One region of the Dysgonomonas sp. Marseille-Q5470 genome, then DNA from elsewhere that is predicted to be linked to it. Evidence: riboswitches for the same ligand, from Rfam matches in the RefSeq annotation. Region 1 holds a riboswitch; each other region holds the start of a gene.
What was found. Region 1 has a riboswitch for cobalamin ahead of QOX35_RS12305 (TonB-dependent receptor plug domain-containing protein). Riboswitches for the same ligand answer to the same signal wherever they lie in the genome.

Region 1 (10,323 bases):
CTTTTTCCACTATTTAATATGTATGATCCTGTTCCTGCCAAAGGTGGCTCAACAATAGGTGGTTCAACAACAGGTGGTTCAACAACAGGATAGCCTTCGTCATCACTACATGATGCGAATCCTAAAACTAATGCTACAAAGAGAAATGCGTAAAAAATCTTATTTATTTTCATATGAATAAATATTTAAAAATTATAATTAGCTGATATTGTAAAAGATCGTCCCGGCATAGGATAATATTGTACAATTTGATAATTCTTGTTTGTCAGATTAATTAAATTGAGTTGGAGGCGTAAGCTATTATTATTTAATATAAAAGACTTATTTAGTGAAATACTATGATCTGTATATGATTCTATCTCATTTTTGGGTATATTCTGATCAAGAGCGTAACGTTTGCCTGATATAATAACAGTATATGCAAAATTTAACAAAGGGTTTTCTAAACTTACCGATGCCGAACCATAATGACGCGGTGTGTAAGGGATTTGATCTTTATAGTTTTTACTATTTTTATCTGTTACATCTATAACTCTCTGATAACTATAATTGCCTGTGATATTTAATGATATTTGGGATGTTAACAATGTATGAAGACGGAGATTCAGATCCACTCCGGTCATATCGACCTTTCCATAATTACGCATCTTAAAAATGTTCATTGTAGGAAAAGGCACAATTTTATCATCTACTTTATTTTTGTAACCATCTAAAGATATACTCATAAAGTCAATAGTCTCAGATATTTTTTTTGTCCAAGTCAATCCCACATTGTATTGTGTTGCATATTCCGGTTTCAGATTTATATTGCCCATACGTGTGTAATACATATCATCAAAAGTTGGCACTCTAAACATCTTTTTATAAGACCCACGAAGTCTTAAATTAGCTTCTTCGAAAGGTAAGTATGATACACTTATAGATGGTGTTACCTTTTTCTTATCTTTAGGGGAGTCTCCCGTCTGAACGCTTTCGTCAACATATGTAGCTAAAAGGCTTCCAGTTACGGTTAGATATTTATTAGTAAATTGTGCAGCCAAAGCTGTGAGTGATGAAATTCTCTTCGGCTTGTCCACATCTTCAAAATTACTATTCAACTTATTCTGAAATATATCTTCAAATAAACTTATGGATAGATATTTTAGAGGCTTGTACATCATACCTACCGATGCATAATATTCATACTGAGTGATGCGGTCTTCTTGTTTATTTTCTGCTGTATTATTGGTTATTGACAAATATTTATAATGGTTGCGACTGAATTTTAATTGCCCTTTTATACTTATTTTATCATTAAGTCTATTTTTGTAATATAGTTGGGAGAACAAATCCTTGTTCCATACTCTTTCGTCATTATCGTCTCTGTAGAAAATTACAGAACCCGGCAAACCTCTTTCCGAATCATAATAATTTACTTTAAATTTCAGCTCGCCGGCTTTGCCTATATTCCCATAGAGGTTTAATTCTGTACGCCAGATATCAACATCAGAATTCCTACGCTTACGCTCTTCAGTTTGATCCGCATTTTTAAATGTGAATTTATATCTTCCATCTGCTCTTTCCCATCCTGTATTTAACGAAAGAGAGAATTTCTTATTCAGTCGGTGTGCATAATAGACAGTAGGATTGAAAAGCCCATAAGAACCAGCTTTAACTTGTATATTTCCATTATATGATTTATTCTTAAAGGCAGGATTTGATGTTATTACCTCTAATAAGCCGGCTGATGCATATGATCGTGCTGCCTGAAATATATCATCAGACTGACCAATAGAGAGAGTTATCATAGAAACATTATCCAATGAAAAACGGCTGATATCGATCTGTCCGGATTGGACATTACTCATCGTAACACCGTCATAACTAACTGCAGTATGTTGCGCCCCCATCCCCCTTATAGAAACAGTTTTCATACCGCCAATACCGCCATAATCTTTTACTGTAACTCCCGAAAAACGGCGGACAGCATCTGAGACGGACAGTATTCCTATTCGTTCAATCTCTGTATTATCAATAACTTGAAGTGGAGTTGTAGATCGTGAGACAGAAGGTTTGATCTGTGCAGAAATTTCTATCTCTGACAGTTTCTTTGCATTGAGACTATCATTAATCTGAGCCTGTATGTGCATACAGCCTACTACAAATAAAAATATAAGGGAGAATAAAAAAGTCCTCATCTTCACAAATTATTCAATAAAATGCTTTCGATAAGAACAAAGAAAAGACTATATAATCTTGACACTGTTTCTTAAGCTCTATTCCTCGAAAGCTGTCCGAACTATTACTTTGCAGGTCTTCTGACTTACTCCAACTTGTACAGCCTTCCCATTTTGAATAACAGTGGCTATGTTGCACAAGCTTTACAGAGCTTACAGCAGCGGGTCTGTTCAGGATTTTCACCTGATTCCCTTTCAATTCGTTAACAAACGAAACAAAGTGCTGCAAAGGTAAGGATAAATTATATTGAAAGACAAAATATAAATGTTAATTCCACCAGCATGCTTCATGCGAAAGATATTATCCTGTGTTTTATGACTCTATGCATTAAAGTTCTCCAACCTTAAGCAGCCATGATTTAAATTAATATTTGTAAATCGACATCTAATGTTGTGTTTATCTTAAAAGAAAAACGCTTACCTTTGTTTCATATTCATATATAAATGAAATGAGGAATACAACCAGAGATAAAGTATTGCAGGAAATAAAAGTTGATCAACCGGCTCAATTGCTAGATTTCCTTGTCCAGAAAGAAGTGCGTAAAAGTCGCAACGCAGTTAAATCGCTTCTTGCACATAAACAAATCAAAGTAAACGGAAAGCTTATCACTCAATTCGATTTCGAACTGAAGGCAAAAGATAAGGTCTCTGTTATGAAATACGATCAGTCTCGAAAAGAAAAAAGATTGAAGGGATTAAAGATTGTATTTGAAGACGACGACTTACTTGTCATCGAAAAAGAAGCAGGATTTTTATCTGTAGCTACAGATAAGGAAAAGTCACGCACTGTATATAATTCTCTGAATGAATACGTAAAGAAAAAAGATAAAAAAGCACGTGTTTATGTTCTGCATCGCCTCGACAGAGAAATTTCGGGACTAATGATCTTTGCGAAAGATATGGAGCTACAGGATATTTTCCAGAAAAACTGGGACAACCTTGTACCTAAGTATTCATACATGGCAATTGTAGAAGGACGCCCGAACCCTAAAAATGGAACTGTAACATCGTGGCTTACCGAGAACAAGAACTTTGTAATGATGTCATCCCTTATCGACAACGGAGGACTGAAATCTGTTACTCATTACAAGACACAAAAATCCAAAGGCGGCTATTCACTATTGGATTTTGACCTTGAAACACGACGCAAGAATCAAGTAAGAGTACACATGCAACAGATCGGACATCCGATTGTTGGCGATAAGAAATATGGTGCTTCAAATAATCCGATCAAAAGAATTGCCCTTCATGCCGGGGGACTAATTTTGAAACATCCAAGAACAGGGGAATTGCTTGAATTTAAAGCCGGCATCCCTAAAGCAATGCAAATACTAATATCCGAAACGCAAAAAGAAAGAAAGGATAAGCCCGAAAAAGAGGAATCAATTTAATACATTTTAGGTATGAATGAAGATATTAAGCAGATAGGTCAGCGTCTGAAAGGTCTCCGTGAGGCTTTGGATATGACGACCGAAGAGTTCGCTTCATCATGTGGTATCGATCCTGTGGTATACCTCGAATATGAAGAAGGGAGAAAAGATTTGACTATCAGTACACTGAAAAACATTGCGTCGAAACATAATATAGATGTTTCTGTACTGATGTTTGCCGACGAACCTCGCATGAGTAGCTATTTTTTGACGCGCAGAGGAAAAGGTTTAGCTGTGAAGCGTGTTTCAGATTACAGCTATCAGACGCTAGCCGGTGGATTTAACAATCGAAAGGCTGATGTGTTTGAAGTTACTGTAGAACCAAAGCAAGATAGTGTAAGGATACATCATAGCACACATACCGGGCAAGAGTTTAACCTTATCCTTGAAGGACGGATGCTTTTACAAATAAATGGGAAAGATTTGATATTGGAAGAAGGTGATAGCATCTACTTCGATTCAAGCCTGCCGCATGGAATGAAAGCTCTGGACGGAAAACGAGTGAAGTTTATTGCTGTTGTGCTGTAAGCTGGTATTTTCATTTACTAAAAGATTAATCACCATTATATAATGTTGGAAAAATTTGTAAAACAAATTCATTTTACTTCAACTGAAGATTTTGCAAAGCATTATCACGTTGAGATTCCTGATAATTTTAATTTTGGATATGATGTAGTTGATGAATGGGCACGAATAAACCCTACCAAAAGAGCTATTTGTTGGGGAAATGACCAGGGAGAACACATCGATTTCACATTTGCAGACATCAAAGAACAGAGCGACCGTACAGCTGCTTATTTCCAGTCGTTAGGCATAGGACATGGAGATATGGTAATGCTTATCATGAAACGACGCTACGAATTCTGGTTTGCTGTTATAGCTCTGCACAAGATAGGTGCTGTTGCGATTCCGGCGACTCATCTATTAACAAAAAAAGACATTGTTTATCGCAATAATGCGGCAAGTATAAAAGCAATTCTGAGTGTAAATGACGAAACAGTCATAAGTCACATAAATGAAGCAATGGCGGAGTCGCCAACAGTGAAGTGCCTTATTGCATGCGGAGAAAATATACCTTCGGGATGGAACGACTTCCATAAAGGAATAAAAGAAGCGAAACCTTTTGTACGTCCCGATCATGTAAATACCAATGATGATATTTCTCTACTGTATTTTACTTCAGGTACAACAGGAGAACCGAAAATGGTAATTCATAATTTCGCTTACCCTTTAGGACATATTGTAACAGCTAAATATTGGCACAACCTGCACGAAAACAGCCTGCATCTTACAGTTGCCGATACGGGATGGGCAAAAGCCGTGTGGGGAAAACTATACGGACAGTGGATAGCCGGTGCGGCTGTAATGGTATTTGATCATGAAAAATTTACACCTCAATTGGTATTACACCTTATAGAGAAACATAAAATCACTTCTTTTTGCGCACCTCCGACAGTATTTCGCTTTATGATTCGCGAAGACCTGTCTCACTACAACTTATCTTCGTTGGAGTATGCCACTACAGCAGGTGAAGCTCTCAATCCATCTGTTTTCGAGGCATTCTATAAAGGTACAGGAATAAAGATGATGGAGGCTTTCGGGCAAACTGAAACCACGCCGACGATTGTTACTTTCCCATGGATGGAACCAAAACCCGGAGCAATGGGTGTACCCAACCCGGCGTATGATATGGACTTGATAGCAGCTGACGGTCGCTCGGTAGAAGATGGCGAAGTAGGTGAAGTTGTTATCAAGACCGACAAATGGAAACCGCTAGGTCTATTTATGGGTTATTATCGTGACGAAGCTCTAACAAAACAGGTATACCATGATAATGTATATCATACGGGAGACATGGCTTGGCGCGACGAAGATGGTTATTATTGGTTTGTAGGACGCATAGACGATGTTATCAAAAGTTCGGGATACCGTATCGGACCTTTTGAAGTAGAAAGTGCTTTGATGACACATCCGGCTGTTGTAGAGTGTGCTATCACCGGAGTACCGGACGAAATACGCGGACAGGTAGTAAAAGCCACTATTGTATTAGCTATGGACTATAAGAACAAAGCCAATGATCACCTGAAGCGTGAGATACAAGACCACGTAAAAAAGGTTACAGCTCCGTACAAATACCCTCGCATCATCGAGTTTGTTGAAGAACTACCTAAAACAATTAGTGGAAAGATCAAACGAGCGGAAATAAGAAAACAGGAAGAAAATTAATAATACATCGATGCAAGAACATGTTTATCGGCATAGAGTATAAAACTATTATCTACCGATTTGCATATTTGCTTAATCTCTAATTTCTTTATATTTATTATGATTTGTAAAGAATAAAAGATTATATTTGCACGCCTAAAAGTGTGCATATATCTCCATTAGGCCTCATTTTATTGAAAAGAGGTGTCCGGGATATATGTGTATTTTATTAATTTTGAAGAAAATAGAAATAATATAATTAAATAACAAAAAGTAAAATCCAAAATGCAAAACAAAGGCTTTGTAATTACTTTTGCAATACTCCTAACATTAGTTTGTTTGTTTTACTTGTCTTTTACGTTTGTAACAAGAAGTTACGATAAGAAAGCGGAAGAATACGCAGCTGCATACGCTACGGAGCATGCAAAAGGCGATCAACTACTCTATGATGAGTTGTATAATAAGCAATATACTTTCTACATAGACTCAATGTCTACAGAGAAAGTTTGGCCTAAAGGTATCCTTGGCATTGGAGATAGCATTGGCTATACTCTGAAAGAATGCCGTGAGAAAGAAATTGGCCTCGGACTAGACCTTAAAGGTGGTATGAGTGTTATTGTGGAAGTTGATGCTGCCGCAGTACTTCGTTCACTTGGAGATCCCGACAATGAGGCGTTTCAAACAGCTTTAGGACAGGCTTCGGACGAAAACAGAAAAGGAAGTAACCGAGACTATATCTCTATTTTTGTTGATAAATTCAAAGCTAGTAACGGTAATAACAAATTAGCATCGATATTCAGTACAAAACTGAGAGATCAGGTATCTCCTACGGATGATGATAATAAAGTAGTAGCTGTTTTAAGAACAGAATTGCAAAGCGTTGCTGACAACTCATTCAATGTGTTGCGTACACGTATCGACCGTTTTGGGGTAGTTGCTCCTAACATTCAGAAACTAGACCGTGCAGAACGTATACTAATCGAATTGCCGGGAGTTAAAGAACCTGAACGTGTGAAGAAACTATTGCAAGGTAGCGCAAATCTTGAGTTCTGGAAAACATACAACCTACAGGAAATCCAAAACTATATTGAGTTGATGGATCAGCGTTCGAAAGAAGTGTTAGCTGCAAATGGTACTACTGCACCTGTAACTACAGATTCTCTAGCTGCTGCAACCACAGACTCTGTAAAAGTAGAAAGCACCGATAATCTTGGATTTACAAAACCTCTTCGTTCATACTTTACAACCTTTGCAGGTGGAGCTATCGTAGGTTTTGTAAATAAAACAGATACAGCTGCCGTAAATAGAATTTTACACAGATATCAAGATTTATACCCTGGCGACTTAACATTTGCTTGGGGCTTCAAAGCTGAAGATCTAAAAGAAACACAATTTGCACTATATTCACTTCGTGGTGATGGTATCAAAAAAGGTCCGGCTCTTGACGGAGATGTTGTAATCTCGGCTAAAGCAGACCAGTCTCAACACGGTTCTGCATGGGAAGTAGATATGCAGATGAATACTACAGGAGCACAACGTTGGGCTACTATTACAGGAGCTGAACAAGGAAGAAGCATCGCTATCGTTCTTGACGGGTCTGTATATTCAGCACCAAACGTTCAAAACAAAATTGAAGGTGGTCGTTCTCAGATCACAGGTCGTTTTACTGTAGATGATGCAAAAGACTTAGAGAACGTTCTTAAGTCGGGTAAAATGAAAGCAGGTGTACATATCGTACAAGAAGATATTGTTGGACCATCACTCGGACAGGAAGCTATTACTGCCGGTATATTCTCATTCTTATTAGCCTTGGTATTATTAATGATCTATATCTGCGTTATTTACGGATTGATACCGGGATTAATCGCAAACTCGGCGCTAATTGTCAACTTGTTCTTCACCATAGGTATTCTAGCGGCTTTTGGAGCGGTGATGACACTACCGGGTATAACAGGGCTTGTATTGGCACTTGCGCTTGCTGTGGATGCTAACGTATTGATTTATGAGCGTACAAGGGAAGAATTAAGAGCGGGTAAAAACGTGAAAGTTGCCGTAGTAGACGGTTACAGACATGCATTTTCTGCTATCTTCGACGGTCACGCATCTCAGGTAATTACGGCTATCATTCTAGCATACTTCGGAACAGGTCCGATACAAGGATTTGCTACAACGTTGATAATTGGTATCATTGCTTCGTTCCTTACTTCTGTATTCCTTACACGTATATTCTATGAATATATGTTCGAAAAAGGTAAATTCAGAAATCTTACATTCTCTACATCTCTTTCTAAGAAACTGTTCTTGAATACAAATATCAATTTCTTAGGAATGACCAAAAAGGTTGTTATCTTCTCTGCCATAATTTTGGTGTCAGGATTGGCTTCATTATTTATCAATGGATTGAACGGAGGTATTGACTTTACAGGTGGACGAAACTATTTGATTCGTTTCGACAAGAATGTAAATGCTGATGATATAGAAAAACTATTAGTTCCCGAATTCCAAGGTTCTACAGTTCTTGTACTAACCAGTGGATCGGCAAGCCAATCTTCTACAACAAGTCAGGTGCGTGTTACAACAAACTACAAAGTAGAAGAAGCTACAGATGCTGTAGAAACAGAGATCAGAGCTAAAATGACCAGCGCATTGAAAGAATATCTGGCACCAAATACAACAATCGACAGCTATATACAAAGTTCTCAACGTGTAGGGTCAAGTGTTGCCGACGACTTGAAGACCGCTGCCACAATCGCAGTTGTAATTGCCGTAATATGTATGGCTGTCTATATCCTTATCCGTTTCCGCAACATAGCGTTCTCGGCAGGTACATTCTTCGCAGTAGCACACGATGCTGTATTGGTTATTTTCTTATACTCTTTACTATATAAGATAATGCCATTCTCGATGGAAATCGACCAGTCGTTTATTGCTGCGGTATTGACGGTAGTAGGTTACTCTATAAATGACAAGGTTGTAATCTTCGACCGTATCCGCGAAATCAGAAACATGTATCCAAAACGCAATATAACCGAAACTATTAATGAGGCATTGAACTCAACATTAGGACGTACGATGAATACATCATTGAGTTCTATGTTGGTTGTATTCTGTATCTTCTTATTAGGTGGTGATACTATCAGAAGCTTCACATTTGCGATCTTCATCGGTATTATTATCGGTACATATTCTTCCGTATTTGTTGCGACCCCAATAGCATGGGCTATCTTCAAGAAAGAAGAAAAAAATAAGGATACTGCAATTGAAGCGAAATAAAACTAAATAAATTGTCTTTTCGATATAGAGGCTGATTAAACAATGTAATCAGCCTCTATTTTTTTGTAGAAACTAAAGAATATATCTTTAAGCTTTCAAGAAAGATTATCAATAAAAAAATCCTTTCATTACAAAGATGAAAGGATTCTTATTATATAACTAAGATGTTTATTCTGTTCGGGCTAGAAAGGAACAAAGTCATTACCACCTCCTTGCATAGGGTGTGGTGGTTGTTCTGCCACAGGGTGATTGTTGATCTTAGATGAGAACTGCTGACCTGCTCCAAAATTATAATCGTCATCAATATTCTGAAAACGGGCAAACTCACTCTTGAACCGTAGCAACACATCGCCTGTAGCACCATTACGATGCTTTGCTATAATAATCTCGGCAAGCCCTATCAAAGAGTTACCTTTATCATCTTCTAATATTTTATAATACTCAGGACGGTGGATAAAACATACCATATCGGCATCCTGCTCGATAGCTCCCGATTCACGGAGGTCAGACAATTGCGGACGCTTACCCTCTGCCCCTGTACGCCCCTCAACCCCACGATTAAGCTGCGAAAGGGCAATAATTGGGATGTTCAATTCTTTTGCTAATCCTTTCAATGAACGGGATATCATACTCACCTCCTGTTCACGGCTACCATAATTCATACCGCTGGCATTCATTAGCTGGAGGTAGTCAATTATGATAATCCTAACGCCATGCTCACGGACCAGACGGCGTGCCTTTGTCCTCAGTTCGAAAACTGACAAACTCGGGGTATCATCTATAAATAACGGTGCGTCGTAAAGCTCTTTTATTTTGAAATCGAGCTGTTCCCACTCGTAAGGCAGCAACTGTCCATTCTTAATCTTTTCGCCCGGTATTTCGCATGTGTTTACGATCAAACGGTTTACGAGCTGTACGTTCGACATCTCGAGAGAGAATAATGCTACCGGATATTTATAAGACACAGCCATATTTTTGGCCATTGACAACACGAATGCGGTTTTACCCATCGCCGGACGAGCTGCTATAATAACCAAGTCGGAGTTTTGCCAACCCGAAGTTATCTTGTCTAGCGGAGTAAATCCTGTTTCCAGACCGCTTAAGCCTTCAGGACGGTTTGCCGCTATTTCGAGTAAATGTAAGGCTTCTTTGATGACCGGGTTGATCTGCGTCACATCCTTCTTCACATTGCCCTGCGA
Region 2 (10,323 bases), on a different contig from region 1:
TCTGCATTCTTGAGAATGGGACGTTTAGACTTTACAATCTCGCCATCCTTATATCCACTTTGCAGGATATCGTTATTAGTTACCTGAAATACATAACGCAACAGTTCATTAAATTGGTCTATATATTCTAAGCCAAAAGGTTTTAAGATTAAACGCTCCCTTATTTTGTTTCTTTCCATAACTGGAATTATGTTATTTATACAAAGATCTTAAGTCTTCTTATTTAACAGGATACAGAAAAAAAATGTTTACATTATATCTACACTGTAAGAGGACAAAAATAAATAAATATTCCGATCTCTTTCCTTTAAACTTAGCCTAATTAGCCCATTCTGCATTTACTAATATCGGAAAATGATCTGATGGAAATTTACCGATATTATAAGTATCAGTTAACATTCCCCATCTTTTTGTCTTAAAGTGCTTACTGAAATAGATATGATCTAATATTTCGTTGTTGCTTATAATAGCTCTATCTAAATTGTCTAATTCTTCAAGAGGCTTTCCCCAAGCATTATATGAAGAGTTATTGGCATACGGTTGTTCAACATCATAATAGGTATCTCTTAAGACTCCCGAGTTATTAAGAAGCTGAGCCCAAGAACTATCCATTCCTCCATTTAGGTCTCCCATAAATATCACGGGATTATCCCCTACTATTTCTTTGATTTTTGTTAATATCAATTTACTACTTTCGTTGCGTGCATAATCTTTTTCATAATCATAATGAGCACTCAAAACGAAGAAGCTCTTACCTGATTTGATATCCTGTAATTCAACCCATGTACAAATACGATTACAACAAGGAGCATCCCAACTTTTAGAAGGTACATCAGGGGTTGCAGACAACCAGAAGTCTCCATTACTCAGTAATCTGTATTTGTCTGTTTTGTAAAATATTGCGGAATGCTCCCCTTGTCCGTTACCATCTCTTCCCTCCCCGTAATAATCATAACCGGGTAGAGCAACTTTCATATCCTTTAATTGATTCGGTAAAGCTTCCTGAGTTCCAAAGAAATCAAAATCGTGATACTGTACTAACTTTGCAATATACGGAAAGCGATCTTTCCACATATTACCCACATCGGATGAATTGTCATTTCTAACATTATACGTTCCGACATTAAATTTTTGTGCATTTAGAGTAAGGGCAGTCATGAATAATACTGCACTAATAAAAATTTGTTTCATTATTAAATTAATTTGAGAATTAAAGGTAATAAGTAAATATAATTTCTTGATGATATATTCTCAGATTATAACTTTCTATAACGGTTTATGCAATAGAACTGATAAAAAAACTTATATATCGATACATATGATAAACTATGTTATTATGAGTTGTAACCAATCATCAGAGTTGGTGCACTTGATACAAACTACACTTTTATCACTTAAATAAATGTAACAAATTCTCCATCTCAGCCCAATATATATGAGTATATCCTGCAATTACATTTTTGTAGCGTAATAGCTTTGTATCTACGGGAACCTCCTTTGCATTATACTGCTGTGTTATACTTTCCATGTTATTTTCAATATGTGAATAATGAAATTCGTGTCCTCTAATAGTTATACTATTATATTCAAATTGACGGTATCCTAATTTAAGCTTCATGTTTTCCATTGAAGCCTTTTGCTTGAAAATATCTACCATTGGATATTCTATACCATCTTTATCTGCGATAGATGAAGACAGATACATCATTCCACCACATTCTGCAAGAATATTACCTCCATTTTCCGCATAATCCTTAATAGCCTTATGTAGCAGTTTATTTTCGCTTAGCTGTTTTGCATATAATTCAGGATATCCTCCCGGGAAATAAACAAAATCTGACTTTGGCAAATATTTGTCTGTTAAAGGACTAAAGAAGGTCACCTCTCCTATTTTTCTTAAATATTCTATATTTTCATGATACATAAAATTGAAAACTTCGTCGGCTGCAACTGCTATTTTCAGACTCCGAGAAGCATGTTCGTTAATTCGCTGCGGTTCTGAATTTCCTAACTCAACTTGCGTATATGATAACAATTTATCAATATCAATATGTTTTTCTACAATTGATGCGGCAATATTAGCAAAGTCATCTAAAAGAAAATCTTGATCGATACTTAATCCTAAATGACGTGAAGGCACACTGAGATTTTCATTTTTAGGCAGATAACCTAGTGGAACTATACCAACATCGTGGCAAGCATCCGAGAGAAATTTATAATGGCTTTCGGATCCTACATAGTTAAAAATTACTCCTATAACATTTATCTTTTCATAAAACTTTTTGAATCCATACAATAATGGAGCTGCTGAATATGCCATAGATTTGGCATTTATAACCATAACAACAGGGATATCCAATAATCCTGCAATTTCGGCACTACTTCCTTTCATTTTGTTATATCCGTCAAATAGCCCCATCACTCCTTCAGTAATGCAAGCATCACTTCCTGATGCGTATTTTGAGTACAGATATCTGACGTGATTCTCTGATGATAAGAATAAATCCAGATTGACAGATTTATTGCCAGAAGCCATATCGTGATATTTCGTATCTATATAATCAGGTCCGCACTTAAATGGTTGTACCTTAAGACCTCTATTCTTTAATGCTCTTAATAAGCCTAAAGTAACTGTTGTTTTTCCTGAACCTGAGCTTGGCGCAGCTATGAGAAAACTGGAAATCACTTTCATGAGTAATCTGGTTTTATTTTCAGCAAAAGTATAAAAAGCCATCAATGAAATGAATTTTACCAAGAAAATATATTTTTTAAGAATTCTTTTTAATCCTATTTTTTTTCAATTACCTTTGAAGCCGCTTAGGTGATGTATTCAGACATTCGTCTGTTGCATAAAAGGGAATTCGGTCAGAATCCGAAACAGTGCCCGCTACTGTGAATTCCATAAAATTTTGAGTATCACCACTGCCACTGTCACAATGATGGGAAGGCCTCTCAAAATGGAACAAGTCAGGAAACCTGCCTAGCATAAATTAATAGATATTCCCGGGGTCAGGAATATAATTAACTAACATTATACTTCTTTTTTAATGAAACTAAGAATTATGCTAACAGCATTGCTATGCTGTATTGCAAGTATTTCGTTCGCTCAGTTGAGCTTGCGCGGAAGAGTCGTTGATGAAAATGAAAAGCCGATCGCTGGTGCCAGCGTATGGATTGAGTACACAACCATTGGAACATCCACAGATTTGAAGGGAGAGTTTAGTCTTGAAAAAATCCCGGAAGGTAATAATCTTCTAAGAATTAGTGCACTGGATTATAATGGAGCTCGTGAGACAATAAACAGATCTAATGACAACATCCTTATTCGGATGAAACATTCACCTCTTAAACTGAATGAAGTAGTAGTAACAGGTACCGGCACAATCAACAAACTTAAAAACTCACCCGTTGCAATAGATGTTATTTCTCAGAGGGAACTCCAAAACACGAATATTCCTACATTCGAAAACGCTATGATTGCTCTGAATCCTTCCATGTCATTTACTCCTAATGCAATGGGATCGTACATGCAACTAAATGGATTAAGCAATAGATATATACTAGTGTTAGTTGATGGTAAAAAACTTGGTGGCGATGTCGGAGGTAACGTAGACTTGAATCGCATTGATATGGGAAATATCAAGCGGATAGAAGTTCTGAAAGGAGCTGCTTCTTCTTTGTATGGTTCGGATGCAATAGCGGGAGTTATTAATATTATAACCAATAAACCAAAAGACTTAGTAAATTTTTCTACAGAGACACGCTTCTCAGAGTATGGACAATTTACTCAAAATGCTAATCTATATCTGAATGTTGGGGGCTTCTCTTCGTCTACTTCTTTTCAGCGGAATCAGGCTGACGGATGGCAACTAAATAAAAAGGAAATAATAAACGATAAAGAAGTAGATACGGATAAACAAGCTATGTTACGCTTCTATTCCGATGTTTTTAGCCAACGTTTTGGTTATAAGGCGACAAAAGAATTGAGCATGTATGTAGAGGGAAGTCTTTTCGACAAAAAATTTAAACGCCCCGTAAGTGCTTATGGGTTCGATATGAAATACGTCGACTATTCATTTGGTGCCGGTGCAAAGTATTTACTGAAAAATAATGGCTTGATTGCATTAGACTGGAATACTGACCGTTTCGAATACTTTAAAGCTTACCTGAAAGAAACCAAAGACAAAAACGGTGTCACATTTATGCCCGGAGATGAAGAATTTGTGAGAAGGCAGAAGTACAATAATATAAATCTGAAAGGTACATTCAACGCCGGAAAGTTCAATAAAGTAACTGTAGGTTCAGAGTACAAGATAGACAACCTATATGCTCCGGCAGATAGCATCGGAGGTTCCAGAAATGTTTATACATTGGCTTTTTATGCTCAGGATGAAATAAATCTTTTCGGAAAGCTGAATATTGTTCCCGGGGTCAGATATATATACAATGAAACCTTCAAAAATAGGGTCACACCTAAAGTCAGCGCAATGTATACTCTTCATGATTTCAATTTCAGAGTATCATATGCTACAGGTTTCAAAACACCTGAATTGAAGCAGCTATTCATGAAAACTGAAGTTACGAGCAAAGGTAAAACTACTTTAAGTGTAGGGAATAAAGATTTGAAGCCTGAAAGTTCAATCTATTACTCTGTCAATGCTGAATATATAAAAGATTTCCTTTCATTGGCTGTTACTGGCTATATTAACAATCTGAAAAACAAAATCGATACTTATGAAATCGAATTAACACCCGAAGAAATAGCTGAAGGATATAATAAGAAATCATCGTATCATAATATCGGAAGATCTCGTATTCAAGGTGTAGACTTTACTTTTAATTCATACCTTGGTTATAACCTTACCTTAGGAGGAGGGTATAGTTATGTGAATGCCAAAGACCTAGATACAGGTAAGCGTCTTCAACGTATAAGTCGTCATACAGGAAATGTTAACCTGAATTGGTTTAAAGATTTCGGGTTATTCAAGTCAAATTTTAATTTAAACGGACGCTTGCAAAGCCGTAGATATTATGACGATGGTGATGATGCACGTGCTTATCAATTATGGAACTTTGCTACACGTCATACATTCAAGAGTATAAATGGTCTTGTGTTTGAACCGGGTTTAGGTATTGAAAATATCTTTGACTTTGTAGATGATAAACCTTTCAACCGCAATTATGCGACTTTATCACCCGGACGTACATTTTATGCCAGCCTGAAAATTAAGTTTAGTAAGTAAGACTGTTTATGAAATCTTCAAACTTATTATACCTCTTTGTTTTCTGCTCAACTCTTTATTCCTGTTCTTCGATCGGGAATAAGGAGAATGAAAATATTGAAAAATATCAGCTAAGACATGCTCGTGGATTCAATGTAGAAAAATATGAAGATTACAAATTGGTAACCGTACGTGACCCTTGGGATACAGTGCGTACTCTCTATCGATATATATTAATTGATCGTGATAAAGAAATTCCGAAGAACCTGCCTGAAGGAACTATCGTAAAAGTACCATTGCAAACTGTGATCGCTTTTTCTACGATTCAATGTAGTATGTTGCAAGAAATAGATGAGCAGCATCGTATAACAGGGGTCTGTCAGGCCAAATATATAGACCTGCCTTATATTCAAGAACGATTGAAAGTCCGAAAGATTATAGATTTGGGCAGTATGCACAAACCCGATGTTGAACAATTAATCAATCTGATGCCATCTGCACTTATTGTATCAGCGATGGAAACCGGCATGGGCTATTTGGATAAGTTAAGAATTCCTATCATTGCTACTACTGACTATATGGAAGATACTGCTCTCGGTCGTGCCGAATGGATACGCTACCATGCATTGTTTTACGGAAAAGAAGCGCTAGCCGACTCGCTTTTCCAAGAAACAGAACGCAGATACAATGAAATAAAAGATAGGGTAAAGGATGCATCTAATAAACCAACAGTATTCAACGACCTGAAATTTAGTAAAACATGGCGGATTGCTGGAGGAAAAAGTTATCTGGCAAATCTGATACGTGATGCCGGAGGCGAATATGTTTGGAATGATGATAATTCAACCGGATCGACACGCTTGTCTGCCGAAATGGTACTCGACAAAGCAGGATTGGCTGAGATCTGGCTGTTGAAGTACAATCGAGAAGAAGATTTCACATATAACAGGCTGAAACAAGAAGATAAAATATATGCCCAGTTTGGTGCTTTTAATAAAAAACAGATATGGGGATGTAATACCGGCAAAGTCCATTATTTTGAGGATTTGCCGATCCATCCCGATTCTATATTGAAAGACATGGCAAAAATATTTCATCCGAATTTATTCACAGATAATAAATTAAGCTATTTCAAATCATTAGATGAAGAGATATTATGAAAAGGATTTTACTATATATTATGATACTATTTACCACTGTTGCAACATTTGCACATAGTGGAGGTAGTTACGAGCATTCTGATATTTTTAAAAGTATGCAGGCAGACGATAAAGCTGCTATTCTGATAGTTCACTTTGGTACTACTCATGACGATACTCGCGAACTGACAATAGAAGCATTAAATAATCAGGTGAAACAAGTTTTCCCTTCTATTGAAGTAAGAGAAGCATATTCTTCACGTATTGTTATCAAAAGGCTTTCGGAACGTGGTATCTATAAAGTGAATCCATTAGAAGCTTTAAAACTACTTCATGCTGATGGATACACACATATATTAATACAATCTTCCACTGTTATCGATGGAGTGGAAATGGAATCTTTGTACAAGAATGTAGAAGAAGTGAGCAGACTGTTTAAGGATGTACGTATAGGTATGCCATTGCTTTATTCTCCACAAGACTACGAAGATGTTATAAAGGTTTTAACCGCAGAAAATAAAAAAGATGTGGCATATATATGGGTCGGACATGGAACTTATGATGCTACAACAGCCCAATATGCGATGCTCGATTATATGCTTAAAGCGAAGGGATATACAAACTGCTTTGTAGGAACTGTAGAAGGCTATCCCGAATTTGATGATGTTTTAGCACAATTAAAGGCTTCGGGCTTGAAAGAGGTTGTTCTTATGCCATTTATGTTTGTAGCGGGAGAACATGCAAAGAATGATATTGCCGGAGATTGGGTCGAAAATCTTAAAAAAGAAGGTTTATCTGTAACCGAAAACCTTCAGGGGCTAGGAGAAAACCCTAAAATCAGGGAAATATATTTATCTCATCTACAATTTATAACTACTCATCGTAAAGTCGATATAATGGAGAAAAAATCCATATATGAAAAAACGGGAGAAAAGATAACACTTGAATACTAATGGTTTATCTATAGAACACTTAAAAAGCTAATATTTTTTACTAATATTTATGAAACGTATACTTTATATAATAATTATCATAATAGTTTCCGTGAATACTTTTGCACAGAACAAAAGTATGACCGATACTGTATATTCTATCCAGGAAGTTGAGATATTCGGAGCATCCAAAAAGAAAGTAGAGATAGGAAAACTGAATGTTCCTTTACAATATCTACCAATGTCAGTAAGTACAGTTTCTTACAAAGATCTCGAAATAAGAGGAATCTCAAATATTGAAGATGCTGTGAAATTTTTACCCGGTGTAAGAATGAACACCAGCTATGGAGCCTTTCAGACGCTCTATGTGCGAGGTATGACTTATACGCCCATTATGATTGACGGAGTAAGAGATGAGCGTACTATGATAAATTCGTATCCCTTTTCAGATCTTACCAATGTAGAATCTATGGAACTTTTGAAAGGGCCAGCTTCTGTATTGTATGGGCACTCTGTATTGGGAGGAGTATTGAATATTGTAAGGAAATCTCCTACACCCCAAACTGTAGTTAATATGAAAATGTCGTATGGCAGTTGGAACAACAAGCAGGCAAATATGGATTTTGGAGGTAACCTTGCCGGTCCTCTGAATTACCGTGCAAATTTTAATTATAGCGATCAGGATGGATGGCGTGCTACAGGTAACAAGCGGCTCTCCGGATATTTAGCTCTTGGTGCAGATATTGATGCGACAAGCAGGATTGATGTAAGAGGTAGTTTTCATCGCGACTGGTATGGTACTGAAACAGGACTTCCTCCTGTAATGATGGCCGATGTATATAATGCTGATGGTACTCTTTACTTGAAGGCAGGGCAAGAAATCCCCAGATTAAATGAAAAGAAGAGATATAATAATGAATCAGATTTTCTTAAAAACAACGGATGGGATATATCAGGAAAGTATGAGAAAAAATTTAGCAAGTCTATGAAACTAACAAATTATTTATCATACAAGTACGATGACATAAATTATCTGGGAACAGAAGAGCTCAGCTATCTGTATAGTATGGATCCTGTATATAAACATTATATAGATAAGGGGACTTACAAGATGTATATAAATCTCGACTCTGTTCAGCTTACATATCCTTTGCGTTTTTCTCATATAGCTAAAACTTTAGGTAATCAACTAGAATTATCCGGCGATTTTTATACAGGGAATATCAAACACAATTTCATTGGAGGCTATTCATTTTCTCAAATGTTTCGCAATTCATATACAGGATACAATAATGCTCCAGAAAACGATAAATTCAATCGCGAATACGATATCTATGGCCCCGGAATATACTCTATTATAGCTGTAAACAACCCTCAGAGCATGGGGTATATGAAATCAAAGTTTAGTAAAGCAATTATAACCAAAGATTATACACACGGAATCTATTTTCAGGATTTAATAGAGTTTCACGAAAAATTCAAATTATTGCTGGCTGCAAGATATGATATGTACAAATATATGCGTACAGGGGCAAATACTTATGATGGCATACGTGAATATCACAAATCAGAGCAAACTCCATATAGTATTGCGACCAATTCTGCATTTACATACCGTGCCGGAATGGTATTTCTACCTATATCTGAGCTTTCTATTTATACATCGGTAGCATCGTATTTTCGTCCTTCTCGTACATTCTCTGCTGCAAATACAATTTATCTGAACCAAAATGGTAGTGAAATAGATATTGAAAGCGGGAAAGGGATCTTCGATCCGGAAAAAGGTTATCAGTTTGAAGCAGGTACCCGATATACTTATAAAAGCATTTTACAGGTATCAGCCAGTGTTTTCTACATTCGTAAGAATGATGTTGTAAGAAGTTTCGGACGGTTAAGTGTCGGCTCAGATGCAAACGGAACTCCTGTAATGAAGTCAATCATTGGACAGGTAGGAAGTGAAGAATCTAAGGGATTCGATATTGAAGTGGCTATTACGCCAACTCATTTTTCTTCTTTCAATTTGGGATATTCTTATACAGATACAAAAACTCTTGATATACAACCCAACAAGTATGTAAGCATCGATAGCCAGAATATAACATTGGTTCCTCATAATACATTTTATGCATACGGAAATATTGTTGTTCCGAAAGGAATTTTCAGAGGTTTGTCATACAACCTGAGCGTATCTTTTATGGATAAGGTATATACGAATTATGCTAAAAGTATGTCTTTCTCATCGTACTGGCTGACAGATATGGGTATTTCTTATCCTTTAAAAAACGGTATAAGACTTTCGGGAAATGTAAATAATGTATTTGATAAGAAGTATAGTAATCAGGCTGTCTATGGTACACAACGTGTTCCGGGCATGCCTCGTAATTTTATGCTATCATTGGCATATAGCCTTAGATAATTATGTTGAAAAGAATATTATACTCTACACACAGAATACTGGGGACTATTCTCAGTATTCTGTTCGTTGTTTGGTTCCTGTCTGGATTTGTCATGATTTATCATACATTTCCTCGTGTATCCAATATTGATAGATATGCACATATGGATATCCTACCCCGGAATATTCTATCTCCAGATTCACTTGTAAAATGTTTACCTGAAGGAACAACATTCACCAAACTATCGCTAAGATCGTATGCCGGAAAAGCTTTTTTTGAAAGCATATCGAAAGAAGGCACTGCCGAAATATCTGCGGATAGTGCAGCAGTATCGAATAAGATAAAAATAACACCATCTTTTCCTCAGATAGAAGAGTATGCTAAAAAATGGTGTAATGCAGATATTGTAAAAGTAGATACTCTTCGCGAACTTGAACAATGGATTCCTTTTAGCTATCTAAAAAAAGATTTTCCTATTTATAAGTTCTATTTTGGAGATCAGGATAAACATCAACTTTATATCTCTTCGCAAACAGGAGACGCATTGCAATTTACGAATAAAGATAATCGTTTCTGGTCATGGCTGGGTGCAATCCCACATTGGGTATACTTTACTTCATTAAGGCAAAATACA
Region 3 (10,323 bases), on a different contig from region 1:
GAATAAGGTCAAGCATACTCCCGCTTCTTGACAGCTCTTGATCAATGCTTCTTGTGCACTGTATTGTGCCCATCCGGCAGCAATAGAGCCTGCGTCTTTGGCTGAGTCAGAGTAACCGATCATTATCATTTGTTTGCTCTTGATAACGCCTCTGTACCAACTAATATTAAACAATTGCTGCATAATACCATTGGCATTATTGAGGTCATTCAGTGTTTCAAACAATGGTGTTACGGGTAATATATAAGGACACTCAGCTTCTTTCAACAACAAATAAACCGCCAATATATCGGACGGAGTACGTGTCATCGATATAATGTAGGTAGGTATTACCCCTTCAGGAGTTTCTGCTATAACTTTGCATGTTTGCAGCACTTCTTTCGTTTGAGGACTTGGCTCCCAATTTTTTGGAAGCAAAGGACGTTTTGAATTTAGCTCTCTGATGAGAAAAGCTTGCTTCTCATCTTCCGACCACGTTTCATAATCTCCCAATCCTAAATAACGGGTAATTTCTGAAATAGTTTCGGTATGAATTGTACTTTCCTGACGAACATCTATTTGTACAAGAGTAAGCCCAAAACATTTAACCCTGCGCATAGTATCCAATAGCTTATCATCGGCTATAATATCCATCTTGCAAGCCACTAACGACTTATAAGATTCATGCAAAGGTTCCCATAATTGCTCATTATAGTAGAGAATATCCTCTGTTAGTTCAGGATTTTTACCTGCTATACGGGCATCAAGATAAGCTATAGTATTACGAAGCTGTGTACGCAGCTTTTTCATTAGCTCACGATACGGCTCTTGTACTTCATAGTTTCCTATGTAATTTCTGAATTCGAGCGTACAGGTTGCCATTGACAGTTCCTTCACCAGTATTTCTATATCTGATAAGAAAAGAGTTGCAGCACGGCGGCGGCTATCAAGTAGTACATCATGTGTAACTTTGGCTGTCACATTCGGATTCCCGTCACGGTCACCCCCCATCCATGATGAGAAATGTATAGGACGGGCATCGATCGGAATACGATATGCGAGTGTATTTCTTATTTGCTCGTCTAGTTCACGAATGTAAGCTGGTACAGCAGCCCAAAGGCTATTCTCTACTACATCGTATCCCCATTTTGCTTCTTCGTTGGGGGTCGGACGATTCTGACGAATTTCATCAGTATACCAATATTGAGCGATCAGTTGTTTGAGCCTGCGCAATATTTGTACTTTCTGATGTTCGATCAAATCATCATGATCCAGTAGCTTGAGGCATTGATCTACTTGATTCAGATTATTGATCAACGAGCGTCTATTTATTTCTGTAGGGTGAGCTGTTAAAACCAAATCGATAGATATATCTTCTATTGCTTTGATTATATCGCTATCGCTATAGTTAGCGGCTTTAAGCTTTTCATATACTGCAGAAAAATTAACCGGGTTCTCAGCCCCTTGTGCGTGGGGAGAGATACTATTATATTGTTCTGCCGTATTTGTAAGGTTAAGAAACTGGTTGAAAGAACGTGCTACAGGCAAGAACTCCTCATCCCTAAGATTTTGCAATGTCTTAACCAACGATTTATGTGCTTCAATATCACCCGAGTGTGATGCTTTAGATAGCCTGCGGATTGTTTCTATGAGGTCGACCATATCTTGTCCTTTCGCCTCATTGATCGTTTTTCCGAGCAAGTGGCCAAGCATCTTGATATTGTCGTGCATCAAGGATTGTTGCATATTGTTCATAGGTTTATTCTAATTATTAGTTGTATTTTTCTCCGTTATAATATTTAACGCCATACATTATCAAAAGTTTAAGTAAGCGTTGAGTAGTCAGGCAAATTTTATCGAAGAAAGAGACGAGCTAATACTTAACTCATCTCCACTCCACTTAATCATTATTTATCATTGTAAACAACTCTTCTGCTGCCAATTGAGGTCCATCCTTCGTATGTCCGTCAATAGCAAGTGAGGTGTATATCTCTCCTATTTTTACACCATTGTTATTCATATCATTAAAGAATTCTTTGATCAGCTTGCCTGCAAGCTCCTTTTCTTGTACAGGGCCAAAAGGATTGGCAAAATAAGATGTTACCAAACCATTTTCGGTCGTAGTACCTTTTGCTTTGCGGGCTCCGGCTTCGAATATTTTAATCGCTTCGTCGAGATTATCAAAAAACTCAATCTTCTGAGCAGATTCAGTATAGTTATTCGCATACAAGATATAATCTACTTTATATCCTTTAGAGATAACATCGTAAGTTGCAGCAGGAATTGTAATGCGAGCATTTATTTTGTCAGGATTAGAATAGATACCTCTCTCTAACTGTTGGAAGGCATACATAGGATCAAGGTCATCGATACGGACAAATGCTCCGATTTCGGTTCCATACCCCTTAATCGTACCATCTTCTTCTTTTTTGAGGTAACCCATATCATCAAATACGATACGCATATGACGTATATATTTCTCATTAAGCGTACGGAAAGCTTCCAAACTTTCAGATTTTCCGGCACCACTATCTCCTATAATAACGATATTGGCTTCTGTACCATTCTTGAGTAATATGTTTACCATAGCTCCGTGTAGCGGCAATCGCCCTTGCTCCATTTGCTTCACGTTATGAAGTGTAAGAAGCATTTTTTTCATATAGCCAAAATAGTCGATATCGTCGCAATGATTAGCGTAACCGATAAGAATATCATTTTTCTTATCCTTATAGTAGAAAGTACGTTTCTCTTCTATTCCATCAGGATATCCGAACACGTATATTATATCGGGTTTTTTACCGATATATTCACCGGCTTTAGCTAGTTCAAAAAGATTGGACAAGGCAAATCCGTGAACCATATAGTCCTTGTGGAAATAAACAAAGGTCAGCATATTCCCTACTTTAGCAGGAAATAAGAACCAGTCATCTTCATTCAGAATAATATTTTCTACCGGATTTGTTGTATGTTCTTGAAAAATGCCGTCGCGTGTATTTCTTTTTGTATACGAAATAAACGGAGGTTTAAACATAACAGAAGTAATGAATGGAATAGAAGTCAACCCATTGTATTCTATTGGGCAGTTCCAAGTAATGTCACTAAGAGTTAACCCTGCATTTGCACCTGCGGTAAGCTGGCGATACACAAGATGCTGATACCCCATTACGGTTTCTTGAATGCGGCGGTAGATAGAAAGTACCAATTCATTGAACAACTCGTTGGCATGCAAAAAACGTACACTTTGCAACCCGCTGCTGATGGAATTGTTATGCACTATAGTATAACGTTCCATTCTGCGCCAGAAGCCATAGAGAAGCTCTATAAGCTCTATAAATAAATCTTTATCGTTGAAGAAGATAGCATACTTGTTATGTACATTTTGCACCTCATCGGGATTACATACTGTAAGTAGCTTGAATGCTTCTATTAGTGTTTTTTGAAATTCTTCGTCAGTCTTGAATTCTTTGATATAATAATCGTAAATAATGACATCATTCTTTTTCAATCTTTGTATAAAAGCTTCAATAACCCGATGAAAACCGTAACTATTTAATATTTTTTGCCTCGTGTCGCAAAACTTAAGAGTGAAATTGATAATCGCCTTTCCTTCGCCTAAAGTAAACTCTTGTAACATGTTTAATTTTATTTATTATAGTTATTATTTCTATCCGGTTCGATATCGATTTGCAATCTCCTATCTCCATTTGTGACAGGAGATTGCAAACTTCAATACTTGATTTGAAAACATTCAAACTGCGTTGTTTTCCAACATCAAATTTAAGGAAACTTACCTATACAATTAAACGAATTAAAGACTAAATTTATAATAAATTGTAAATTAAAAATAAGTTTTTGCTATTACCTTGTATTGGTGTTGCTTATAAATACTTTATTTTTTGTCTTTTATGAATTTAGGATTAACATCAAAGGCAAAAAAGTAAGTATTTGTTTCGCTTAAACACTTAGGACAAAGGCAGTCACTATAGTTATCTTTTATATAATCGCGCACCCCTGAAACTAAAGAAACTCTACGGCAGCTACACAATTCTACGCGATCTTCTCTACAGCTGAAAGCGGCCGAACATCTTTGACATATCTTTTTCATTGTTGTAAGTTTTTATTGTTATTGAATATATAATAAGATCAGGAGAAGGTTTATTTAAAATATACAACCTCATTTGCAGATACCGAAATATGACATTGCAAGAGATCATAGTATAAATACTTCAACCAAAATCAATTTTCTATAATCAGAGAAAAATCTCTTGAGCTTTCTATCTTTTTTCGCGAAAGATGAAATTTATTTTTTTGGCAGGTCTTCTGACTTACTTCCGTTTTATACGACCTTCCCGTTTATGAAAAACAGTGGCTTTGAGGATTTGTATAAACGTTTAGCGAAGCTTACAGCAGCGCGACTGTTCAGGATTTACACCTGATTCCCTTTTCATTATATATCCAAGACTTCGAATATATAACACCAATTATGGTAACAAAGATATAGAATTATAAATAAGAACAAATATAAATAAGAAAGTTTTTGATGGTATAATGAATTACTATTTCATAAGAGTGTGTTCTGCAAGGAATAAGTTTCGAACAATAATTTCTGCTTTTAATCTTCCAAATCCCAATCATCAAAGAAGGAGTAATCCTCTGTAAACTGATCTAACTCCCGACGGTCTTTTTTTGTTGGCCGCCCCGTTCCTCTAGCTCTATCGACAAAGCCACTCACCTTAGACATTTCCAATATTTCAAGTTGAGATGGTGAAGTCACATCTTTCATAAATTCGGGCACAAGCTTCGCTCCCATTCTGTTTTCGGAAAGGTTGAGGACTTCAAAGGAATAAGTAACCGGAGGACGTCGCACTTCTATCACATCACCTACCTTAATTGATCGAGAGGGTTTTATAGTAACTCCTTTGATCGAGATACGTCCTTTTTTACATGCTTCTATTGCTATAGAACGAGTTTTGAAAAGACGAACAGCCCACAGCCATTTGTCTATACGTACTTCGTTTTTAGGTTCTTTCATAATAAAATCAGAATTTTGCCAATATGTCCGCAAACAAGACCGGCTTCACATCATTTATCAAAGTTATATATTAGATACAAAAGATATTCGTTTCTAACTTCTTTGGTTTTATTTATTATTGTATTGGTTCATGGTATTGTTGATACCTGCCAGACAAAAGCTTTTGATTATTTCGCCACAGGTCTCCAGTTTCACAGGAAGCTCTTTTTCCTCTTCGTCACTGAAATTATCGAGCACATAGCCAACTTGACCACCCCGAGAAAATTCGTTACCTATACCAAACCGTAAGCGGGCATAATCTTGTGTTCCTAGTACAGATTGTATATTACCCAGTCCGTTATGTCCGGCACTACTGCCTTTTCCTTTGAGGCGTAAAGAACCAAAAGGCAAAGCAAGATCATCTACAACTACCAAAAGATTCTCAATCGGTATCTTTTCTTGGTTTAGCCAATAACGAACAGCATTTCCGCTAAGATTCATAAAAGTAGATGGCTTTAGCAGAATAAGAGTACGTCCTTTGACCTTTAGTTCAGACACAAAGCCATAACGCCTGTCAGCAAAAACAATATTGGACGCTTTAGCTAAAGCGTCCAATACTCTGAATCCTATATTGTGGCGGGTATATTCGTATTCTCTACCAATATTACCGAGGCCGGCAATCAAGTATTTCATTCAATATATCCTATTATTAGCCGTTTTTAGCAGCAAGACCTCTTGCAGCACGAGTCAATTGAACGCGACAAACAACGGCATTTTTAGCATTTAACAGTTCAAGTCCTTCGAAGTGTAGTTCACCTACCTGGATAGATTTTCCAAGAGCAAGGCTTGTTACGTCAACGTGTACTTTCTCAGGGATCTTATCGTAAAGAGCTTTTACTTTAATCTTACGCAAGTCAAGCGAAAGTTTACCCCCTGCTTTTACACCTTCTGCAAGTCCGTCCAAAATAACAGGAACGTCCATTACAATTGGTTTGCCTTCAAATACATGAAGGAAGTCAAGGTGCAAGATAGCATCTGTTACCGGGTGTACCTGTACATCTTTCAATATAGCTTTATAGCTGTCTTTTCCTATTGTTAGGTTTACAAGGAAAATCTCAGGAGTATAAACAAGTTTGCGAACATCGCTGTTTGTAACAGTAAAAGCAATTGCTTCAGTTTGATCTCCACCATAAATTACAGCAGGGATTTTGTCTTCTTTGCGAAATGCTTTTGTCGCTTTTTTGCCAAGATCTGTTCTGGCTTCTCCTTTTAATTCAAACGTTTTCATCTTTTAATTTTAAATTGTGTTACTCAAATTAAGGATTGCTTCCTTATTCCCATCACACGTACGGGCTTATAAAAGCGGTGCAAAGATAAATATTTTACATCTTTTTTCCTAATGTTTATGAAAGTAATATTTTGTAGAAGACTACAATATGCAAATATTAAATGGAAAGAGCCCATTGAAAGTAACCTATCAGGCATATCACTATTGAGATAAAGACGAAAAGAGGCTGTACGCAACGAACAGCCTCTTCACAATATCATAGAAAAAAATTTATCCCTTCAAATAATTTACAATCCAGTCGCCTACTTGCGATGTAGAATAAGCTTTTCCTTCTTTCGATGCAATATCCTCAGTTACTACTCCTGCATCCATAGATGCATTAACAGCATCACGAATCAGTTTACCTTCTTCTTTCAGTTCGAATGCATATTCGAACATCATTGCTGCCGAAAGAATAGTGGCTAATGGATTTGCGATATTTTTGCCTGCTGCCTGAGGATACGAACCATGTATCGGTTCAAACACAGATGTGTGAATACCAATAGATGCCGATGGCAACATACCTAACGATCCGGTAATCACAGAAGCCTCATCGGTAAGTATATCTCCAAACAAGTTTTCTGTAACAAGTACATCAAAACGCTTAGGCCATTGAATAATCTGCATAGCAGCATTGTCTACAAACATATATTCGGTTTCCACATCAGGATATTGTTTTTCAATTTCCTGAGCAACCTGCCTCCATAGACGAGAAGTAGCCAATACATTCGCTTTATCCACCACCGTCACTTTTTTGCGACGCATCTGAGCATATTTATATGAAAGATGAAGTATACGCTCTACTTCTTCACGAGTGTATACGCAAGTATCATAAGCAGTATCTCCGTCTTCGCTACGTCCTTGTGGGCGACCAAAATACATACCTCCCGTTAATTCACGCACACACATAAAATCAGCACCGTCTACCAAATCGGAACGAAGGGGCGATTTATGTACTAGTGTAGGAAACGTACTTACAGGACGAAGGTTAGCATACAATCCCAACTTTTTTCGCATAGCCAAAAGTCCTTGTTCGGGACGTACTTTTGCTGAAGGGTTGTTGTCATATTTAGGATCTCCGATTGCACCAAACAGCACAGCATCAGAAGCCATACACAATTCGTGCGTTCCATCAGGATATGGATTACCGACCTGATCGATTGCCGAAGCTCCAACAATACCATATTCATAAGAAAGTTCGTGACCAAATTTTTCACAAACTACTTCTGTCACTCTCAATGCCTGTTCTATAATTTCAGGCCCTATTCCGTCTCCAGGGAGCACTGCAATGTTTAATTTCATCAATCTATATTTTAAAATTGTAATTATTTTTGAATCTGTTTATTCTTATATTTTCCTAAAAAAGTACCTGCGTAATTTCAAATCTATTAAAGATACGATAAAAGCAATAAAGAAAAGAGGCATATGAAACAGATATATTATCTTGTAACAAGCATCTGGTATTGAAACAATATGCCCCATAGCAATACACATTATCCCGATACCTTTTGCTATATCAACCCATTCAACGGCTCTTCTTTCATTTGCAGAAAAGTCACTTACAGATCTTCGATCATATTCAGCATCTTTTCGGTAGCCTTTACCGCTGCTTCTGTCTGGTCGGCATCAAGACCTCTTGTCTTGAAAGTCTTACCATTAAATTCCCACGTAATTACCGTTTGCACCAAAGCATCGGTACGCCCGCCGGGTGGTATATAAACAGCATAGTTCACTAACGTAGGGGTAGGCTTACCCAAACGTGAGTATATCTTATACAAAGCTTTCGAAAAAGCATGATACTGTCCGTCCCCCGGTGCAGTCCATTCGTGTTCCTGCCCTTCAATTTCTACTTTTACCGTAGCTGTAGGACGCAAGCCCTTTGTCAATAAAAATGCAAACGACAATATCTTGATTTTTCTTTCCTTCTCGTTGTTTTTCAACACATCCGAAATGATATATGGCAGATCGTCTTGCGTAATAATTTCTTTTTTATCACCTAATTCTATCACTCGGTTTGTCACTTTAGTCATATCATCCTCGTCGAGTTCAATACCCAAAGCCTCAATATTCTTTCGGATATTAGACTTACCAGACAATTTACCTAATGCATATTCACGAACACGACCAAAACGTTCCGGAAACAAATCGTTATAGTACAAGTTATTCTTGTTATCACCATCAGCATGTATTCCGGCACACTGTGTGAAAACATTGTCTCCGACAATTGGCTGATTAGCGGAGATTACCTGTCCCGAGTAAGACTCTACTACACGGCTGACCCTATTTATATTTTCTTCTTTTATTGAAGTTTTTAATTTCAATTGGTCGTGAAAAACTGCAATCACACTGGCCAGGGAAGCATTTCCTGCTCGTTCGCCGAGTCCATTCATCGTCAGATGCACGCCTCTCACTCCCACTTCTGCTGCCACCATTGTATTCGCCACAGCAAGATCATAGTCGTTATGAGCATGAAAGTCAAAATGAAGGTCTCTATAACGGTTTATCATCCGGCGACAACAGCGCCATACGCTATGTGGGTTCAATACCCCTAAGGTATCGGGAAGCATAAATCGCTTTATCGGCAAATCCTTCATTCCATCCATCATATAATAGACGTAATCTTCAGATTTCACGATTCCGTTAGACCAATCTTCGAGATATACATTGACTGTGATACCCAACTTTTGAGCCAATTCCACCTCAGCCTTAATATCATCAAGATGCTGTTCGGGTGTTTTGCGCAGCTGTTCGGTCACATGCTTATACGAACCTTTTGTCAACAGGTTTATAGTTTTACATCCTGTGTCTTTTATCCAATTGAGCGAAGCCCCTTTATCAATAAATCCTAATATCTCAATATTATCTATATATCCTGCGGATTTAGCCCAATTAGCGATTTTTTTTACAGTTTCAAACTCACCATTCGAAACACGAGCCGATGCTACCTCGATACGATTTACGCCGAGATCGACCAGCAACAAGTGAGCTATACTCATCTTCTCCTGAGCCGAAAACGAAACACTCGATGTTTGTTCGCCGTCTCTCAGGGTTGTGTCCATTATTTCTATCATGGTAATCTTTAATTTTCTTAATTACTTAATATCAAACCGCACTTGCAAGACACCAACCGCACTGTCGGCTTTTGGCGTTATATTCAATCTGATACTTTCTACAACAAAAGAATCTCCATCAGAATGCACAAGATTAAATTGATCTTTGAGCAAACTATATGAATCGGTACTGTATAATGGGAATGGCTTCCAAGAACCACTATCATCTTTATACTCCAGGTTCCAAACATCCGGCAAACGAACTCCGCCGTTGTCTTCATACCAATAAACCGAAAAGGCTTTTATATCAGTAGGCTTCTCGAAAGTGAAATCGATGCTTTGCTTTTCCCCCTTTTTGTTCCAAGAAGTCCATCTATTTATTTCTGTATCCTTAGAACTCTTCGGATGCTTTCCGTTAACAATAGAGAATACATTTTCGCCTTCGTTTGTATAAGTCGCTTTTATATCTTTTATCGCTACAGGAAGAATCGCAACGCTTTCACGCACTTTCTTTTGATTCTCAGCAAACCAAATATTCATTGTCGAAACTCCTCGATTGTTCCATGCATAATATGGAATAAGATTCAGTGAAGTCTGATGAATATTGCCTTTTACATCTATATAGTCTGCCGAAACATTTTTTATTAGGTCTATCCCCTTCAATATTCCTGTATCATCTCTCTGTACCTTAGCATCTGTTGAAACTTTAGTCAGATAATACCTGTTCACATCTTCAGTATTATCAATACCCTCTGCACAATATACTAACGGACCTCTGGAGATAGCTACCCTGTCATTGTCTGCTTTCACTTCCTTTATAGCATGTGAATAACGAACAGGCATAGGTAGTTTAAGCTCTACTTTATCTCCTTTCTTCCATTTTCTGGAGATAGAAACAAAACCTTTGTCAAGAGAAACTTCACCTTTTTTAAAAGATAAATTTCCGACCTTCTTAT

Region 2: linked by a shared signal. The riboswitch ahead of QOX35_RS12845 (TonB-dependent receptor) and the one ahead of QOX35_RS12305 (TonB-dependent receptor plug domain-containing protein) in region 1 are both predicted to bind cobalamin.
Region 3: linked by a shared signal. The riboswitch ahead of QOX35_RS05580 (cysteine-rich CWC family protein) and the one ahead of QOX35_RS12305 (TonB-dependent receptor plug domain-containing protein) in region 1 are both predicted to bind cobalamin.

The regions. Positions count from the first base shown of each region.
Region 1 covers NZ_CATNVE010000007.1:93,499-103,821, forward strand. Annotated here, with positions in the region: gene QOX35_RS12300 (NHL repeat-containing protein) at 1-173, opposite strand, end outside; gene QOX35_RS12305 (TonB-dependent receptor plug domain-containing protein) at 186-2,177, opposite strand; cobalamin riboswitch at 2,271-2,452, opposite strand; gene QOX35_RS12310 (RluA family pseudouridine synthase) at 2,666-3,607, shown strand; gene QOX35_RS12315 (helix-turn-helix domain-containing protein) at 3,620-4,174, shown strand; gene QOX35_RS12320 (AMP-binding protein) at 4,217-5,872, shown strand; gene secDF (protein translocase subunit SecDF) at 6,137-9,124, shown strand; gene dnaB (replicative DNA helicase) at 9,307-10,323, opposite strand, start outside.
Region 2 covers NZ_CATNVE010000008.1:53,976-64,298, forward strand. Annotated here, with positions in the region: gene QOX35_RS12830 (GNAT family N-acetyltransferase) at 1-179, opposite strand, end outside; gene QOX35_RS12835 (endonuclease/exonuclease/phosphatase family protein) at 319-1,191, opposite strand; gene QOX35_RS12840 (cobyrinic acid a,c-diamide synthase CobB) at 1,391-2,734, opposite strand; cobalamin riboswitch at 2,803-2,998, shown strand; gene QOX35_RS12845 (TonB-dependent receptor) at 3,048-5,243, shown strand; gene QOX35_RS12850 (ABC transporter substrate-binding protein) at 5,252-6,382, shown strand; gene QOX35_RS12855 (sirohydrochlorin cobaltochelatase) at 6,379-7,314, shown strand; partial or broken gene QOX35_RS16485 (TonB-dependent receptor plug domain-containing protein) at 7,535-7,810, shown strand; gene QOX35_RS12860 (TonB-dependent receptor) at 8,120-9,709, shown strand; gene QOX35_RS12865 (PepSY domain-containing protein) at 9,712-10,323, shown strand, end outside.
Region 3 covers NZ_CATNVE010000002.1:537,095-547,417, reverse strand. Annotated here, with positions in the region: gene ppc (phosphoenolpyruvate carboxylase) at 1-1,725, opposite strand, end outside; gene QOX35_RS05585 (phosphoenolpyruvate carboxykinase (ATP)) at 1,880-3,613, opposite strand; gene QOX35_RS05580 (cysteine-rich CWC family protein) at 3,869-4,084, opposite strand; cobalamin riboswitch at 4,273-4,476, opposite strand; gene QOX35_RS05575 (RNA-binding S4 domain-containing protein) at 4,592-5,011, opposite strand; gene pth (aminoacyl-tRNA hydrolase) at 5,120-5,683, opposite strand; gene QOX35_RS05565 (50S ribosomal protein L25/general stress protein Ctc) at 5,700-6,278, opposite strand; gene leuB (3-isopropylmalate dehydrogenase) at 6,549-7,619, opposite strand; gene QOX35_RS05555 (hydroxymethylglutaryl-CoA lyase-like TIM-barrel protein) at 7,877-9,388, opposite strand; gene QOX35_RS05550 (glycoside hydrolase family 127 protein) at 9,410-10,323, opposite strand, start outside.